DNA from 2 places in the Lysobacter sp. P5_B9 genome. Region 2 is predicted to be linked to the other one. Evidence: riboswitches for the same ligand, from Rfam matches in the RefSeq annotation. Region 2 holds a riboswitch; the other holds the start of a gene.
The links. A riboswitch is a leader RNA that binds a small molecule or an ion and turns the genes downstream of it on or off. The one in region 2 is predicted to bind cyclic di-GMP.
Positions count from the first base shown of each region.

Region 1: another riboswitch for cyclic di-GMP. It lies ahead of ACXJJ9_RS07000 (autotransporter outer membrane beta-barrel domain-containing protein); the one in region 2 lies ahead of ACXJJ9_RS00165 (isopeptide-forming domain-containing fimbrial protein).

Region 1 is NZ_JBFULP010000002.1:405,658-410,993, forward strand. Features, by position in the region: gene trmB (tRNA (guanosine(46)-N7)-methyltransferase TrmB) at 1-337, opposite strand, end outside; gene ACXJJ9_RS06990 (thiazole synthase) at 337-1,143, opposite strand; cyclic di-GMP riboswitch class I at 1,393-1,480, shown strand; gene thiS (sulfur carrier protein ThiS) at 1,572-1,772, opposite strand; gene ACXJJ9_RS07000 (autotransporter outer membrane beta-barrel domain-containing protein) at 1,939-3,777, shown strand; tRNA gene ACXJJ9_RS07005 (tRNA-Gly) at 3,897-3,970, shown strand; gene ACXJJ9_RS07010 (ATP-dependent zinc protease family protein) at 4,070-4,606, shown strand; gene rimK (30S ribosomal protein S6--L-glutamate ligase) at 4,603-5,336, shown strand, end outside.
Region 2 is NZ_JBFULP010000001.1:31,020-36,355, forward strand. Features, by position in the region: gene ACXJJ9_RS00145 (MotA/TolQ/ExbB proton channel family protein) at 16-699, shown strand; gene ACXJJ9_RS00150 (ExbD/TolR family protein) at 725-1,231, shown strand; gene ACXJJ9_RS00155 (ExbD/TolR family protein) at 1,228-1,734, shown strand; gene ACXJJ9_RS00160 (AgmX/PglI C-terminal domain-containing protein) at 1,745-3,139, shown strand; cyclic di-GMP riboswitch class I at 3,181-3,272, shown strand; gene ACXJJ9_RS00165 (isopeptide-forming domain-containing fimbrial protein) at 3,346-5,336, shown strand, end outside.

The DNA of each region.
Region 1 (5,336 bases), on a different contig from region 2:
CCTCCGCGAGCGCGTTGAGCAGGCGGCCCACGCCGGGCGCATGCACTTCGATGCCGATGTAGTTGCGGTCCGGGTCGTGCCGGGCGGCGTAGCGCAGGGCCTCGCCATTGCCGAAGCCGATCTCGACCACGCGTTTCGCGCTGCGGCCGAACGCCGTGTCGAAATCGCGTGGCATGCCCGCATAGTCCAGGCCGAAACGCGGCCACAATTCGTCGAACGCGCGTTGCTGCGCCGGCGTGAAGCGTCCCTGCCGCAGCACGAAGCTGCGGACCTTGCGATGGCCTTCCTCGATGGTGAAGGGCTTGGGCGGGGCCTTGCGGGCGTCCTGCTCAGACATCAGTCGATCAGCCCGTCCACCGGCGACGATGCGCTCGCGTAGCGCTTGCGCGGGATACGCCCGGCCTTGAACGCCGCGCGTCCGGCTTCGACGGCGAGCCGCATCGCATGCGCCATCAGCACCGGATCCCTGGCGCCGGCGATGGCAGTGTTCATCAGCACGCCGTCGCAGCCGAGTTCCATCGCGATCGACGCGTCCGACGCCGTACCCACGCCGGCGTCGACGATGATCGGCACCTTCGCGTTTTCGATGATCTCGATGAGGTTGTAGCGGTTCTGCACGCCCAGGCCCGAACCGATCGGTGCGGCCAGCGGCATCACCGCGACGCAGCCGATCTCCTCCAGGCGCCGGCACAGGATCGGATCGTCGCTGGTGTAGACCATGACGTCGAAGCCGTCCTTCACCAGCGTTTCGGCGGCGGCCAGCGTCTGCACCACGTCGGGATACAGCGTCTTCTGGTCGCCCAGCACCTCGAGCTTCACCAGGGTGTGGCCATCGAGCAGTTCGCGGGCGAGGCGGCAGGTACGCACCGCGTCGTCGGCGGTGTAGCAGCCGGCGGTGTTGGGCAGGATGGTGAAGCGGTCCGGCGGCAGCACGTCGAGCAGGTTGGGCTCGCCGGGGTTCTGGCCGATGTTGGTCCGGCGGATGGCCACGGTGATGATCTGCGCGCCGGCGGCATCGCTGGCGCGGCGGGTCTCGTCGAGGTCCTTGAACTTGCCCGTGCCGGTGAGTAGCCGGGAGGAGTAAGCCTTGCCGGCGATGACCAGTGGGTCCGCGGGCGGAGTGAACAGGGCGGGAAGCGTCATCCCGGGATTTTAGCAGCGGTGCTTTAGCAGCGGCGCTGGTGATGCCGCTGCGCCGACCGAGCGCACCGGGCGCTCCGCTCCGCCTACCGTTCGTCGATTGGAGCAGGGATTGGCAGCGGGAGTGGCCGTTCCGACTGCGCGGACGCGTTGGGTTCATGCAGCAGGATGCATCGGGCCCGGCACGGCGAGCGTTCCCCTGCGTCTCCCCCCGGCGAAGAAGTCCCTGCTACGCGCGGTTTACACCGTCGGTATGTACAAGAGCACACCCGGTGCGAGCCGGGGCCGCAAAGCCGAGGATCCGGGCGACTCCCTCCGCCCCGATGGCCGGGTTCCCACTACCGCGGTGTTCACCGCGCGTCTCCACTGACCCGACTGGTTCTCTCCCCAGCCGGGTTTTCTTTTTCCGGGGTGCGCTACAGCGACCCGGTTCAGCCGCCGCCCAGGGCGTGCACGATCTCAATGCGGTCGCCCTCGCGCAGCGCGCATTCGCCGTGGCGGCTGCGCGGCACGATCTCGCCGTTTACCTCGACCGCGACACGGCGCTCACCGAGTCCTTCGGCCTGCAGCAGCTCGAGCACGGTAATGGGATTGGCGAGGGCGCGTTGCTCGCCGTTCAAAACGATGTCCATGCGGGCATTGTCGCGGCACTCGCGGGCCGGGGCCAGTGTTGTGCGCCATGCCGCAGTGCCCCTTGTGGAGCGCGTCACGGCATGGTTCGATGCGTGCGCCATGCGTGGGCGTATTGCGCCCCGCCAGAAGCCAACCATAAGAAAGTCCACTCTGGGGAGAGAACCGATGAAGAAGCCCGTCCGCCGATTGCTTGCCGCCGCCCTGGCGCTGGCCGCTGCTCCAGCGTTTGCAGGAACCTTTTCCAATACGATCTTTTTCGGCGACAGCCTGACCGACTCGGGTTTCTACCGGAACTTCCTCATCCAGCCGTCGCCGCTGGCGCCGCCCAATCCGTCCAACGCCCTGGTCGGCCGCTTCACCACCAATCCTGGCCTGGTGTGGTCCGAGTACCTTGCCAATTTCTACGGCACCAACGCGGCGCCGGCATGGTCGCTGACCAACACCGGCACGCGCATTCCGGGCACCGGCAGCAATTACGCCGCTGGCGGCGCCACCGTCGTGCCGGGTCCGGGTTTTCCGCCCACCCCGCCGACAAGCTTCGCCCCCTCACTGACCACCCAGGTCAATGCCTACCTCGCCGGCGGTGCGGCTGACCCGAATGCGCTGTACACGGTCTGGGGCGGCGCCAACGATCTGTTCTTCACCCTCAACGGCGCCACCACGCCCGCGCAGTTCCTTGGTTCGGCGGCGGCACAGGTCGGGCTGGTCGGTGCCTTGGAGAACGCCGGCGCGCGCTACGTCCTCGTGCCGACCATGCCCGACGTCGGCCTGACGCCATTCGGCCTGTCGCAGGGTGCGGCTGGCTCGGCCGGCATCACCGCACTGGTGAACGGCTACAACCAGACCCTGTTCGGTGGCCTCGCCCAGCAGAACCTGCGCGTGATTCCGCTGGATACCTACCACCTGCTGCACGAAATCAGTGCCGATCCCGGCGCCTACGGTTTCAACAGCGCGACCATCCCGGCCTGCGCCGGCACCTCGCTGACCTGCGTGAGCACCGGCAGCGGCCGTGCCTTCGCCGACGGCGTGCATCCCAGCACCGAAGCCCACCAGATCATCGCGCAGTACGCAGTCTCGATCCTCGAGGCCCCGCGCCAGATGGCGCTGCTGCCGAATTCGGCGTCGATGGTGGGCCGCTCGCGCGCCGAGCGCGTCGCCGCGCACACCGGCAAGCCGGCCGCGGACGGCATGAAGTGGTGGAGCGACCTGCGCGGCGACTTCCAGCGCTATGACGACGGCGACATCTACGACGGCGCCGGCCCGACGCTGAGCTTCGGCGTCGACTGGAGCAGCGGCGACCTCGTCTACGGCGCCTTCGCCGGCTACGGCCGCCAGTCCGAGGACTTCGGCCACAGCGGCGGCAGCTTCGACCAGACCGACATGAGCCTGGGCGGCTTCATCGGCTGGTACGCCGACAACGGCGCCTGGGTGAATGGCCAGCTGAGCTGGAGCCAGGTCGACTTCGACATCGATCGCAAGATCGCGCTGGGCCAGGCCGTGCGCAAGCACAGCAGCTCGGCCGACGGCGACAACCTCACCGCCGGCATCAGCGCGGGCTGGGACTTCGGCAATGGCGCGCTGCGCCATGGTCCGGTGCTGAGCCTGCTGGCGCAGCGCATCAAGATCGACGGGTTCAAGGAGGACCACGCCGACCAGTCCACCTCGCTCGCCTATCCGGACCAGAATTTCGATTCGCTGATCGGCAGCGTCGGCTGGCAGGCGAGCTATGCCATCAGCGAGCAATTCCAGCCGTATGCGCGCCTCACCGTGGACCGCGAGTTCGAGGATGCGGACGAGGAAGCCCAGGCACAGGTGCAGTCGATGCCTGATACCGCGCCGTACGCCGTGCCCGGCGTGCAGTTCGACCAGGACTACGGCACGCTGACCTTCGGTGCGCGCACCAAGGTCTTCGGGTTGGAAGCCAATATCGGTACCAGCCTGACCGTGGGCCAGAGCAACGCCGACCATGCGACGGTGTTCGCTACGGTCGGCGCGGATTTCTGACGCACATCGATCGATGAACCAGGCGAAGGGCCCCTCGGGGCCCTTTGCTTTTGCGCCCGGGCGGCCAGCCATGCCGCGTTGCCAAGCGCGTAACCCGGGGCATAGACTGCCGTCCGTCAGCGGGTGTAGTTCAATGGTAGAACTTCGGCTTCCCAAGCCGATAGCGTGGGTTCGATTCCCATCACCCGCTCCAGTTCGATGCTCGTGGAGCGTTGCAAGCCGCGGCAACAAAACCGTAACGGCAGTCGCGTCAAAGTGACTGCCGTTTTTCTTTTTTCCGCAGGTGTATGGCATGGCACGACAGATTCCTCGCGAGCGCATCATGCTCGGCTGGCGCGAGTGGGCCAGCTTGCCGCGGCTGGGCTTGCCGGCCGTGCGATGCAAGATCGACAGCGGCGCGCGCAGCTCGTCGCTGCATGTCGACCGCTATTGGCGGTTCAGCGAACGCGGTGGCCCGTGGGTCGGTTTCCGTCTCAGCAACGACGGCCACGGCGAGGCGACGGTGCAGGCAGCGGCACCCGTGTTCGACGAACGCGACGTCATCGACTCCGGCGGCCATCGCACGCGGCGCATCTTCCTGCGCACGACGCTGGCCCTGGCCGGCGTCGAACGCGAAATCGAAATAAACCTGACCGATCGGCAGGGCATGCTGTTTCCGATGCTGCTCGGCCGCACGGCAATGGCGGGCTGGTTCGCTGTGGACCCGGCGCGATCGTTCCTCCATGGGCGGCGCGAAGTCGGTACACCGGCCATCGCCCGGCCCGTTTCCCAGTCGCGGGTTTCCGCCATCCATTCACCGATTCGCGCCTCCCATTCCCGGCTCCCATGAAAATCGCGATCCTTTCGCGCAACAGCAAGCTGTACTCCACCCGCCGCCTGGTCGAGGCGGCGCGTGAACGCGGGCACAGCGTGCGTGTGCTCGATCCGCTGCGCTGCTACATGCGTATCGCCAGCGACGGCTTTTCCATGCATTACAAGGGCCGGCAGATCACGGATTACGACGCGGTGATCCCGCGCGTGGGCGCTTCCATCACCCGCTATGGCTCCGTCGTGCTGCGCCAGTTCGAACTGATGGGCACCTACACGCCCAATTCCTCCGACGCGATCCTCAAGGCGCGCGACAAGCTGCGTTGCCACCAGTTGCTCGCGGCCGAAGGCATCGGCATGCCGATCACCGTGTTCGGCGACAACCCCGATGACACCCAGGACCTGCTGGCGATGCTGGGCCCGCCGCCGCACGTCATAAAACTCAATGAAGGCACGCAGGGCGCGGGCGTGATGCTGACCGAGAAGCCGTCGGCATCGCGCGGCGTCATCGAGGCACTGCGTGGCCTGTACGCCAACTTCCTGGTGCAGGAATTCGTCGCCGAGGCCAAGGGCGCCGACCTGCGCTGCTTCGTGGTCGGCAATTCGGTGGTCGCGGCGATGAAGCGGCAGGCGCCGAAGGGCGACTTCCGCTCCAACCTGCATCGTGGCGGCAGCGCCAGGGGCGTGCGCGTGAGCGCCACCGAACAGGACGTGGCGATTCGCGCAGCCCACGCATTGGGCCTGGGCGTGGC
Region 2 (5,336 bases):
AGTGAGGGCAGTGCCATGGGTTTGATTCATTCAGTAGCGCAGTTCTTCGAGGCCGGCGGCAAGATGATGTTGCCGATCATGCTCGTCGGCCTGGTGGGCCTGGCGATCGCCATCGAACGCTTTGTCACCATCGCCCGGGCGCAGGCACAGACCAAGCGCATGTGGGCGCAGGTCGAGCCGTCGCTCGGCGAAGGCGACTTCGACAAGGCCCGCAAGATCGTCGATGAGGACAAGGACAACACTGCGCTTGGGCGCCTGCTCGGCGCCGGCCTGGCCATGCAGGGCGCGGTGCGCCGCCGCGACGATGTCGAGAAGGCGATGCAGGAAGGCATCATGGAAATCGTGCCGCGCCTCGAAAAGCGCACGCACTACCTGGGCACCTTTGCGAACCTCGCGACCCTGGTCGGCCTGCTCGGCACTGTCTCCGGCCTCATCAGCGCGTTCAGCGCGGTGGCGATGGCCAACCCGGCGGAGAAGGCCAACATGTTGTCGGCCAGCATCTCCGAGGCGATGAACTGCACGGCGTTCGGTCTCGGCACCGCGGTGCCGCTGCTGTTCCTGCATGCGTTCCTGACGTCACGGACCCAGCACCTGGTCGAGAGCCTGGAAATGGCCGCGATCAAGTACCTGAACGTCCTGACGCTGCGCACGAATCGCATCGCGCAGCAGGCCTCCGTCCAGAACATCCGGGCCGCCTGAGGACAGGGACAGGAGAGACGACGCCATGGCCCTGATGCCCCGCCGCAAGCCACCGGCCAAACCGGTCGAGCTGATGCTCGTGCCGATGATCGACATCTTCACCGTGATGGTCACGTTCCTGCTGATGACGGCGGTGTTCTCGCGCATTTCGATCATCCAGCTCGACCTGCCGAGTGCGTCCGCCGGCGCGCCCACCGAACCGGCCTTCCGCCTCGAAGTGATGGTGCGCAAGGAAGGGCTGGAGCTGACCAACGGTCGCGACACGATCGCCGTATTGCCTGTTGAGAACGGGGCTTATCCGCTCGAGAAGTTGTCGCTCCTCGCCGCCGATCTCAAGGGCCAGCACGTGGAAGTCGACACGGCTTCGGTGCTGATGGCCCCGGACGTGGCTTACGACCATCTGGTGCAGGTGATGGACGCGGTCCGCAGCACGGACCTGGCAACCGCCAACAGCCATGGCTTCACCGGCACGCCCGATGAGCGCGGCCGCATTTCAATGTTCCCGAAGGTCGCCGTGGGAGACGCACCATGAGGATGTCGCTGAACCCGTTTCGTGGCGCACGCAGGAAGCACGAGGATGTCGAGCTCAACCTGATCCCCATGATCGACATCATGTCGGTGATGGTGGCGTTCCTGCTGATCTATTCGACCGAAGTAGAGGTGGTCCAGAACGCCAAGGGCGTGGAGGTCCCGATCTCCACCGCCGAAGCCAAGCCCGCCGAGACCGTGGTAGTGACGATCACCCAGGACATGCTGCTCGTGCAGGGGGAAGTGATCGCCACGATGGACCAGATCCGCGATCCGAAGGCCGCGCTGATCGAGCCGCTGCGCGAGTATCTGTCGCGTCCATTGACCGCCGGGGGCGGCGCCGCGCAACAGGCCGCGCTCGCCCACCGCGAAATCACCGTGCTGGCCGACAAGAGCCTTCCCTACGAGGTGATCCGCAAGGTGATGACGACCTGCACGGCGGCCGCCTACGACAAGTTGTCGCTCGCCGTGCTCGAGAAGGGCGGCAGCGCCCCGGCCGGCGGTTGAGTCAGCACAAGTGACCGATACCAAGACCATGGAACTCGAAACCATCCGGGATGTCGCGGCCCAGAACCCGCTCGACGAGCGGATCGCGCACGCACGTGCGCGACTCGCCGAACTTGCGTGCGACCTCGCCGCCGTCGATGACGAGCTCGAATCGTTCGCTGGGGTGCGCTTCCAGCATCAGGTGCTGGAGAAGGCGTGCCACGCACTGGAGGAACTGGACCAGGCGGGCGCTGCGGCGCTGTTCTGGGAAGGGCTCTCCGAGCAGGGAGAATGGCCCGGGCACATCGCGCGTGCGCGTCGCCGAACCGAGTCCGTGCGCGCTCGCATCGCCGATATCGATGCGCGTCGCTGCGGCCTGGTGGAGCGGATCGGCGAGGAGAACGAGCAGCTCTTCCTGCTCGAGGACGAAGCCTTCGAGCATCAGGAGGAGCTCGAACGCCTGCGCAACGAGTGGATCGTCGAGCGCGAGCTCCAGACGGAGCGTGCGCGTCCGCACCTCATGCTGTGGACGCGTGGCGAGGAGGACCGGCGTTCGCGCAAGGGGTTGGCCATCGCACTGTGCGTCTGGCTGGTGATTGCGATCGTGTTCCCCTTCATCCACGTTCCGCAGAAGATCGTCCCCGCGGCCGAGAAGTTGCCGGAACGCGTGGTCACCGTGATCCCCGAGACCAAGAAGCTGGAGGAGGCCCCGCCGCCGCCGCCGGAACTCACCAAGCCGGTGGTGAAAAAGGTCGAGCCCAAGCCGACGAGGCCGACCGCGAAGGTCGAACCGCAGCCCGTTCCGAAGCAGCCGCAGGCGTCGAAGCCGCAGGGCATCCTGGCGTTCAAGGACAGCCTGGCAGCGGTGGACGACCTGCCTGCCGTGGCCGAGCTCGGCAAGTCCGCGAAGCTCAGTGCCGACACCGGCGCGGCGCGTCCGGAACGCGCCATGTTGGCCAGCAATGCACCGGGGAGCAGCGGTGGCATCAACCTGTCCTCGCAGAGCCGCAGCTTCGGCAGTGGTGGTGGCGAACGCGGAGCCATCAAGGGCACTGCGCTGACCAGGGCCTCGAGTGGAATCAACGCGATCGCGTCCGCGGACAGCAACAAGTCGGTCGGTGCCAGCGGCAAGGGCGGACGCTCCGGCGAGGAGATCCAGATCGTCTTCGACCGCTACAAGGCTGCGCTGTACCGGCTGTACCAGCGCGAGCTTCGTCGTGATTCGACGTTGCAGGGCAAGGTCATCCTGCGCCTGACCATCCAGCCGGGCGGCAGTGTGTCGATGGTGCAGGTGCAGTCGTCGGAAATGGATGCGCCGGACCTGACCTCCGGCATCGTGGAGCGCGTCAAGGGCTTCAACTTCGGCGCGAAGGACGTGCCTGCAGTAACGATCGTGTACCCGATGAATTTCCTGCCGTCTGGCTGAGACGACGCGTCGCAGCGCGCGTTTCGAAGCAAAAAAACGCAATACGACAAAGGCAAAACCACCGAAAGGTGGCGACGCAAAGTCACCGGCCTGTCGGGCGCGCAAAGCGCCCCATGGCAGCGGGACCGCCGGAACCTGCGCCCGGAGCGCAGGCATTCCCTTGGTCCGTCGGTGGCTTGCGTCGCACGCGAACGGAGTGAGGGTGTATGAGTCTGGGGATCGCACGCAACGCAGGAGCAGGCAAGCGCTGGATCCACATCCAGCTCTGCGCCTTGTTGATACTGCTCGGTACGACGTTTGGCGCGTATGCGGCGGACTGCGTTGCCGATTACGGCGGCGTGATCGACGGCAACGTGGTCAATCCGGCCCCCAGCCAGTTGACCATCGACGGCAACTGCGTCATCCGGAATTTCCAGCAGCCGAATCCGCTCGATACCAACATCAGCTTCTACACCTCGCCCGGCCAGACCGATCAGCGCTGGCTGGTGGTGTTTGACAACGTCGACTTCACCATGGGCAACATCGCGTGCGACGCGGTGCACCAGCATCACATCTGGTTCGTCAACGGCTCGCTGGAGAACGTCAGGCCGAACTGTCAGAACTTCCTGGTCCCAGTCGAGTCGATCAATAAGTCCGCCCCGTCGTACGCGGCCGTGGGCGTGCCGTTCACCTACCGGCTACTGATTCCCGTCCTGATCGATCCGTCCACCGGCACGGTGGTGCTCAACGGTGCGTCGCAGAACGATCTGCACGGCATCACGCTGTACGACAACATCGGTTTCGATCCGGCCACCGTGTATCTCAACGGACTGGACGACGGCGATCCGAGCACGCCGCCAGTGCAGCTGCCCACCGTGATTCCCGGCACGGGCGTCGACATGAGCCTGGTCGGTACGCCCAGCGTGCGCTGGTGCACGGACCTGTCCTGCGCGACGCTGGGCGCGCCCATCAATCCGAACATCGTCGCCAACGCGAATGGCCTGATCGAATTCCATTTCCCGCCGGGCTTCATCCTGCCCAAGGGTGGGCGCCTGGCGATCGACATCACCACCGTGCTCAACGACAACCCGACGGTGAATGTCCTCGGGAAGTCCTTCGTCAACACGGCGATCTGGCAGTTCGGTCGTCTCATCGACAGCACGTTCTATACCCCGCTGCCCGGCGAGAACGGCATCTCCAATCCGACGCAGATCGCCGGGCCGAACCTGGTCGTCAACAAGAGCGGTAGCGTGGTGCTCGGTAGTGGCGGACTGAACCTCGGCCAGTGGGGCGACTTCACCGTCGACGCTGTGAACACGGGCCAGTTCGACGCATGGAATGTCACGCTGCTCGACCGCCTGCCCGACGGCCCGAACGGCGGCATGTGCGACATGACGCCGCAGATCACCGGTGTCCTGCTCGGCGGCACGGCGTTGACCGAAGGCGTGCATTACACGCGGTCCTATACCGCCGCGCCCACCTGCGAGCTGAGCCTGAAGTTTCTCGACGCTGCGGGACCCATCGCGCCCGGTCAGCACCTGGTGGTGCAGTACCGTACCAAGCTGGACGCCAACAGCCAGAACGGCGTCACCCTCACCAACGTCGCCGGTGCGACGAGCTGGTTCAACGACCGCAGCAGCAATCCCGCGCGCGTCGAAGTGACCCGCACGCTCACCAACGGCACGGTCGGCATCGACGACCATGAGGACGCGCATTCGCTCGCGGTCCTGCTGTCGGGCTATTTCTACGAGAAGACGGTCCGCGACCTCACCAGCGGCGACGATCCGGCGAGGACCGCTACGCCCGGTGACGTGCTGCATTACACCCTGCGCCTGCAGGCGACGAAGTCCGGTTTTACCGACGTCACTTTCCGCGACCAGCTGCCGCCGGACTTCGTTCCCGGCTCGCTGGTATTCACCTCGCTGCCGGCCGGTACGGTCAACAACAGCAATCCGGCCACGGGCCTGATCGATATCCGCGGCATCGACGTGGCGGCGGGTACCGAAGTGCGCGTCGAATTCAACGTGACGCTGCTCCCGACGCTGGCCAACCGCCACCTCGTCGTGAACCAGGCGCAGTTGCTCAGCAGCACCGGAACGTTCCTGGCGGACAGCGACGACCCGACCGTTAACGGTCAGGCGGATCCCGATCCCGCGGTGGACGATGAGGATCCCACCGTCGTGCGCATCGGCGCACCGCCGGTCCCGCCCACCAAGGT